2 regions of the Salinibacter grassmerensis genome follow, and region 1 is predicted to be linked to the other one. Evidence: predicted binding sites of a transcription regulator. Region 1 holds the regulator's gene; the other holds the start of a gene.

Region 1 (3,861 bases):
CCCTCCACCTCGTCGCGGAGGGCCTCTACCTCGCCCGTGAGGGCCTCGATGTCATCGGGCGGATCGGAGGCGGGGGTCTCCTCGTCGGCAGGGTCGGCGGAGGAGGAGTCGTCGGCGTTTGGGGACGAGTCGTTCGTCATCGGACGACCGTCGTTCGGGTCTGCACTCACAGTCAACAAGAGGGTTCGTGGGACAAGACACAGGACAGACAACACGAACGGTCGCCGGCGTTCGCCAGCGACCGCTAACGGCATTCGGGCGTGGCTCCGGGGCCTGAGCGGGCTAGGACGGAACGGAAGAGTCCGTCGCCTCGTCGTCCCCAGGCCGATTTACGACGGCGGCCATGTTTTCGACGAGGGCCACGGCGCGGCCGTAGTCCATTCGTTTGGGCCCGATGACGCCGAGGGAGCCCACCGTGTCACCGAGCTGGTACGGGGACATAACGATGGAGTAGGCGTCCATCTCCTCCCGATCGGTCTCGCTCCCGATGCGGACGACAGCCTGTCCCACGGCGTCGGGATTGGCCTCAAATAGGTTCTCAATCACTTGCACAACGCGGTCCTCATCTTCAATGGTTTCGATGAGGTGCCGCATTTCATCAGGCTCCTGGAATTCGGGCTGAGACAGAATGTTCTGCGTGCCGTCAAACTGCAGGCGACCTTCATCCGGCTCACTGAAGAGGATCGACGCCTCGTCGAGAACGAGGGCGATGAGCCCTGTCTCGTCGGGCAGATCCTCAAGGCGCTCCTCGTAGGTGTCGCGGATCTCGTGCAGGGTTAGGCCGGCGAGGCGCTCGTTCAGGGTCGACACGATGCGGTCTATCTTGGCCCGCTGCAGGTCCGGCTCAAAGCTGAGGACGACTGTCTTCACGAGCCCCCCCTGCACGCTCAACACAAACATGAGGCGCGAACCGGACAGCGGGACAATGTCGAGCCGGTCCAGCATGGCGGTGGAGAGACGGGGCGTGAGGGCGATCCCGAGCAGGTTGGTGAGCTTGCTCAGCAGACGGGTGCTCTCACTCAGTAGTTCGTCGGTATCGCTGACGAGACGGGCCAATTTGACCTTGAGCACCTCCCGCTCCACTTCCGAAAGGGCCGGCGTGTCCATAAGCTCGTCGACAAACGTGCGGTACCCGAGTCGGGTGGGCACGCGGCCGGCAGAGGTGTACGGGTGGTCCAGGTAGCCCATGTCCTCCAGGTCCGCCATGGTGTTGCGGATGGAGGCGGGGCTCAGCTCTACGTTCGCGTCCTTGGCCAGCGACCGCGACCCCACAGGCCCCGCCGTGTCGACGAATTGCTCAATGACGAGGCGGAGGATGTCGCGCTCACGCTCGCTGAGGGACGGCCGGTCGTCGTTCGCGTCAACAGGGCTCACAGGGGCGTGAAGGAGTTTCTCAAACGGGTGTCCAGGCCGTTGTGCAGATTGGTCTGTCCTCCAACCCGACGTTGCTGAGGAGATTTCCCCAGCAGGATCCGCCCGTCAATGCCGACGGATCCGTAGGTGGGACACAGCCCCGGGTGGAAAGACAGGATTGATCATCTAATGTACTTCACGTCGGGGCGCGAGTTTCCCTCACGCACGGCCCCCGGCGGGGTGACGGGCCTCATCGAAACGGCAGCCCCGCCACCGAATACACGTGAATTGGTCGTGTGTCTGCTTCGCCCGACCGTCACCGATCTCCCACTCTACCCCGCCGTTCTTCATGCGCTTCTTGTCCACCCTCGCCGCCAGTGTGATCGGGACCCTCGTTGCGCTGGGGCTCATCGTCTTCTTTTTTGTCTTCTTCTTTTTTGCCGTTTCCCTCTCGGCCAACCAGACGCCGACCGTCCAGCCCGGCTCCGTCCTCACGGTGCCCCTGTCCGGCGACATCCCGGAGCGTGTGACCAACGATCCCTTTCAGAAGGCTTTCGGGAGCGGGCCGAGTTTTGACCTCCGCGCCCTTCAGACCGCGCTCCGGAAGGCCAGCACCGACTCCCGCGTCGAGGCCGTCTGGCTGCGAACACAGGGGATCAGTGCCGACTGGGCCACGCTCGAAGAGGCGCGGCAGGCCGTCGTGCACGCCCGTGAGAACGGCCTCCCGGTTCTCGCGTCCAGCGATGAGTTCGGCATGACGGAGAAGGACTACTTTCTGGCCAGCGCCGCCGATAGTGTCTTTACGGCCCCACAATCCGCATTCCAGTACAACGGCTTCGGGACGACGGTGACCTTCTTCGACGGCGCCCTGCAGCGCCTCGAGGTGGAGCCGCAACTCATCCGGGCCGGGAAATACAAGAGCGCCGGGGAGCCCTTCGTACGCTCAGACCTGTCGGAGCCGAACCGCGAGCAGCTTACCGCCCTGCTGGAAACGACGAACGAGCGGTTCATGACGGCCGTCTCAGAGGCACGGGGGCTCTCGACCGAGGCCCTCAACCGCCTCGCCGAGGAGGATGCTCTTCTCAGCTCCTCGGCCGCCCTGGATGAGAATCTCGTTGATGGGCTCCGCTACGAGGATGAAGTGCGGGACCAGCTCCGCGACCTCGTGGATGCCCCGCTGTCGGGCGACGTGCCCACCGTGTCCATCGACGATTACCAAGGGGTATCGGCCGAGAGTGCGGGACAGTCGTACACCGGAAATGGGCAGGTCGACATCGTGTACGCGGAGGGCAATATCGTCGTCGGAGACCCGGACGGCCAGTCCCCCATCGGGGGCTCCCAGGCGTTGGGCTCCACGACCCTGACGGAGGCGCTGGAGACCGCACGGACCAGCTCTCGCACGAAGGCCGTCGTGGTCCGGGTCAACTCGCCGGGCGGCAGCGCCGCGGCGTCGGAGGCAATGTGGCGCGCCGTGAAACGCACCGCCGACGAAAAGCCGGTCATCGTGTCGATGGGGGACGTGGCCGCCTCAGGGGGATACTACCTCGCTGCGGGCGCGGACTCCATCATGGCGGACCCCACCACCACGACTGGATCCATCGGGGTGTTTGGCATACTCTTCAACGCGGAGGGGCTCTTTGAGGAAAAGCTCGGCGTCACCTTCGACGGCGTGCGCACCGGCCCCTACGCCGACCTCTACTCCACCACGAAGCCCCTGAGCCCGGACGAGCGGCGGCTCGTGGGCGGCTCCATCGACCAGACGTACGACACCTTCCTCCAGCGCGTGGCCGACGCCCGAAACATGGACGTAGAGGCGGTCGATGAGGTGGCGCAGGGCCGCGTGTGGTCGGGGCGGGACGCCAAGGAGGTTGGCCTCGTCGACACGACCGGGACGCTCGCGGATGCCGTGGCGATGGCGGGCACGGCCGCGGACCTCGGGGATGGCCCCTACCGGACGCGCGCCCTCCCCCAGCCGAAAACCATCGTGCAGCGCTTCAGCGAGCAGTTCGCCGCTCAGGCGCGGCAGACGTGGCGGTCCGCCACGACGAATGTCCTCGAGCGCAAGCTCTGGCGCCAGAAGCAGATGTTCGACCGCATGGTGGGCACGCACGGTTCGATCCAGGCCCGGCTTCCGTTTGAGCCCAAAATCGAGTAGATCCGGGGAGCGGCGCGGCGCCCCGAACCGTTCTGCTACGAGGCGGCGGAGCGTTCGGAAGGCACGAGGACCTCACCGTCCATGACGTCGGGCACGTCTTCGCCGAGCAGCGCCAGGATGGTGGGCGCTACGTCGCCGAGCTTTCCGTCCCGCACCGGCCCCTCGATCCCATCTTTGAGAATGATGTGGGGAACGAGGGCGGTGGTATGCGCCGTGTGAGGGGATCCGTCCGGGTTCTTCAACTTGTCGGCGTTGCCGTGGTCCGCGATGATGCTCACCGAGTAGCCCTGATCGCGGGCGGCCTCTACTACCTGCCGGGCGCTACGATCTACGGCCTCGCAGGCCGACACGGC
Region 2 (3,861 bases), 300 kb from region 1:
GCCACACCGCCGGCGAGCTTCGCGAGACGCTCCTGCAGCTTCTCCTGATCGTAGTCGGAGGTGGAGTTGGAGATCTGCTGCCGGATCTGGTTGACCCGGGCCTCGATCTCCTCTTCGGAGCCTTCGCCGCCAACGATCGTGGTGTTGTCCTGATCGATGGTGACGCGGTTGGCCTGCCCGAGGTAGTCGAGCGTGGCGTTCTCGAGGCGGTAGCCCTTCTCCTCGCTAATGACCGTGCCGCCGGTCAGAACAGCGATGTCTTCGAGCATCGACTGACGGCGATCGCCGAATCCAGGCGCCTTCACGGCAGACACCTTCAACGTGCCGCGCATCTTGTTCACCACGAGCGTGGCCAGGGCCTCCCCCTCCACGTCCTCGGCGATGATCAGCAGCGGGTTGTTCGTCTGGCTGACCTTCTCGAGGATCGGCAGCAGGTCCTGCATGTTGCCGATCTCGTCGTCGTAGATGAGGATGTATGCATCCTCAAGCACCGCCTCCATCTCCTCCGAGTCGGTCACGAAGTACGGGGAGAGGTAGCCACGGTCGAACTGCATGCCCTCGACCACGTCGAGGTACGTCTCGATGCCGCGGGCCTCCTCAACGGTAATCACACCGTCCTGCCCAACACGCTCAAACGCGTCGGCGATAAGGTCGCCAATCGCGTCGTCGTTGTTGGCCGAGATCGTAGCGACCTGTGAGATGCGGTCCTTGCCCTCGACCGGGTCGCTCTGGTTGCGAAGGTGCTCCACGACCTCTTCGGCCGCCGCGGTAATGCCACGCTTCACGTCCATCGGGTTGGCGCCGGACGTGACGCTCTTCATACCGGCGTTGATGACGGACTGGGCCAGCACGGTTGCCGTCGTCGTGCCGTCGCCAGCGTCGTCGTTGGTCTTCGAGGCGGCTTCCTTCAGCACCTGGGCGCCGATGTTGGGAAGGCGCTCCTCCAGTTCAATTTCTTTTGCGACTGTGACGCCGTCCTTCGTAATCGTCGGGGCGCCAAAGGATTTCTCAAGCACGACGTTCCGACCCTTCGGGCCGAGCGTGACCTTGACAGCTCTCGCTATCTGGTCGACGCCCTCCTGAAGAGCGTTTCGCGCTTCAGAGTCGAATTTAATCTGCTTCGCCATGGTTGCGTGTAAAGGGTTTCGTTCGGGGAATTCGTTCGGGAGTGGGAGTCGGTCGTACAACCGCGGCGCCGAGCGCCACGGGGACGGCCGGGTCGTTACCCTTCAACGACGCCGAAGATGTCGCTCTCGCGCATGATGAGATACTCATCACCGTCGAGCGTCACCTCAGTGCCGGCGTACTTGCCGTAGAGGACATCATCGTCCTCCTCCACCGTCATCTCGATCCGGGTGCCATCTTCGACGCGGCCCGGACCGGTCGCGACGACCGTTCCCTCTTGGGGCTTCTCCTTCGCCGATTCCGGAATATAAAGACCGCTTTCGGTCTTCTCTTCGGCCGGTTTCGGCCGGACGACGACGCGGTCGCCGAGAGGTTTGATGCTCGTCATGATCTGTTCGGAATGCCTTGTGAGGGATATGTGGATGAGGCGTCAGAGACTGTTATCACTCACCGATAGCGAGTGATAACAACTCCACGCTAAAGAACATCAGGGTCCGTTCTCTGTTCCCGATTGCCGCGAGACTCAGGGTGAAGATCCTCTAGCGACGCTTCGTATCGTGTCTCGCCGGTGTTCGGGAACGGTGAGGCAGTCTCGATGTGTGGGCCGAAACAGGCTTGGGCCCTGACCTCTGTCTGGTTCAACCCGTCTGGCTAGAAGTGATGCCAATCTCCTCCCGACACATGATGAACGGACGCAGCGTACGCCTCGTCTGGTACGGCCTGCTGGCGATCACGAGCGGGGTCTTCGCCCTGGCAATGCTTCCCCCGATCCTGCCGGCGTCGCTCCAGGCCGTGGTGCGGGAGGGTTTCGCACCGGTATGTCACCAATTGCCGGGGCGTTCGCTTCACTTCAGGGGCGTCCCGGTGGCACTTTGTGACCGCTGCAGTGGAATTTACGTTGGGCTGGTCGTGGGCGTGGCGGGGACGGGTTGGGGGGCCAACCTGTGGGCCACGCTCGGATCGTACGGCCGGTACGCACTGCTCGGGGCGCTCGTCCCGATGGGACTCGACTGGGCCGGGCCCCTGTTGCATCTCTGGGGGAACGGACCCGAGAGCCGCATTCTGACTGGGCTTCTCTTCGGAAGTGTAGCGGCCAGTTACGTCACGGCTCGACTTCTCCACCGCAAGGCACGGGCCTCCGGCATGGGTGGTCCCGAGTAGGCACGCTTCCCTTTCGGTTGACGGTGCTCATGCTTAATTTCGTGCGACCTTTCTCCGGGGCATGCAATGTCTTCGCAGGGCTCCGCTCGTTCATCCGCACAACACGTCTTCCGCACATCCATGACTCCCCGACAGCAGTCCATCCTGGTCGGCGCCGTCGTCACCGGCATTCTCAGTACGTCCTATCTGAACTTTATCAATACGATCTGTTGCCTCGGCGTCATCGTGGGAGGAATCGTCGCGACGCAGCAATTCACGAGCCGCACCGATCAGGCCATCGAGGCCGGCGAGGGTGCCGTGGTTGGTGCACTCGCCGGCGCCGGCGGGGCAATCCTTGGCTCCATCTTCGACGCGATGCTCCGCCCACTTGGCCTCGACTCGGACTCCATTTCGCGAGACGCAATGAAGCAGTTTATGCAGAGGATGGAGGGTCAGCAGGGCATGTCCCCCGAGATGATGCAGCAGTTTCAGAGCGAAGGAGGGGGGATCATGATGTTTCTCGTTGGTCTCGGCTTTAGCATCGTCCTCTACGCCATCTTCGGGGCGATCGGAGGTGCTCTCGGCACTGCCTTCTTTGGCGAAGATGACGCTGGCGGGTCGGGAATGGAGCAGGCCGTGGAGGCCGAGGTGATTGACGAGTAGGCTCGTTCCGCTCAGTCGAAGAGCGAAGGCTCGGTCTGACGCCGCTCCAGCTCCTCGATCAACCGCCGGTTGGCCCGGGGAAAAGCGTGATCGTCCAGTTCGTCGACCGTGACCCACCGAAACGGCTGGTCCTCTCGGGCTTCGGGCGGGCCGTCGTCGAGTCGGCCGCGGAAGGCATGAAGGGTGATTTTAAAATGGGAATAGGCGTGGGAGAGGGTGTAGAAGGGCTCCACGTCTCGCATTCCGACGCCGAGCTCCTCCTGCACCTCCCGCCGACACGCCGCCTCCATCGACTCGTCGCCCTCCTGCTTCCCGCCTGGAAATTCCCAGAGCCCGCCGAGCAGTCCCTCGTCGGGGCGGCGCTGAATGAGGAGCCGGTCGTCATCGTCGAACACGAGGCCCACGGCGATGTCTTCGTGGGGCACTGGTTCCGACTCGGGGGTGATGGGGTAGTCTTCCTCCGTTCCGGCGTCGTGGGCGCGGCACACTGCGCTGATTGGGCATCGGTCGCAGTGGGGCGTGCTGGGGGTGCAGACGAGCGCGCCGAGCTCCATCATGGCCTGGTTAAAGTCGCCGGGGCGGTCGGGGAGGAGGAGTTCGTTGGCGAGGTCGCGGAGGTGCCCTTCGGCGGAGCTCGTGGTGGCGTCCTCGTCCACCGCAAATACGCGGCTCAGCACGCGCGTCACGTTGCCGTCGAGGACGGCGTGGGACTTCCGGTGCGCGATCGAGAGCACCGCGGCGGCGGTATACGGACCCACGCCCTTCAGGTCCTTGATGGCGTCCATCGTGTCGGGGACGGCGCCGTCGTGCTCGTCGACGACGCGTTGGGCCGCCTCGTGGAGGTGGCGGGCCCGGGCATAGAACCCGAGGCCCTCCCAGTGTTTGAGGACGGCGTCGCGGTCGGCGCTCGCGAGGGCCTCAACCGTGGGGAAG

Evidence for each region. The regulator HrcA, encoded in region 1, represses chaperone genes, less so after heat shock. The targets are predictions, from matches to a motif close to TNTTAGCACTCNCNNNNNGNGAGTGCTAANA.
Region 2: groES (co-chaperone GroES) is a predicted target of HrcA. The motif match lies at 1,564-1,594, and genes of this name have one in related genera.

Annotation. Positions count from the first base shown of each region.
Region 1 is NZ_CAMTTF010000002.1:298,231-302,091, reverse strand. It holds gene OJB03_RS05525 (nucleotide exchange factor GrpE) at 1-170, opposite strand, end outside; gene hrcA (heat-inducible transcriptional repressor HrcA) at 283-1,374, opposite strand; gene sppA (signal peptide peptidase SppA) at 1,703-3,508, shown strand; gene gpmI (2,3-bisphosphoglycerate-independent phosphoglycerate mutase) at 3,544-3,861, opposite strand, start outside.
Region 2 is NZ_CAMTTF010000002.1:596,065-599,925, forward strand. It holds gene groL (chaperonin GroEL) at 1-1,127, opposite strand, end outside; gene groES (co-chaperone GroES) at 1,223-1,513, opposite strand; gene OJB03_RS06635 (DUF2085 domain-containing protein) at 1,807-2,286, shown strand; gene OJB03_RS06640 (hypothetical protein) at 2,407-2,928, shown strand; gene mutY (A/G-specific adenine glycosylase) at 2,940-3,861, opposite strand, start outside.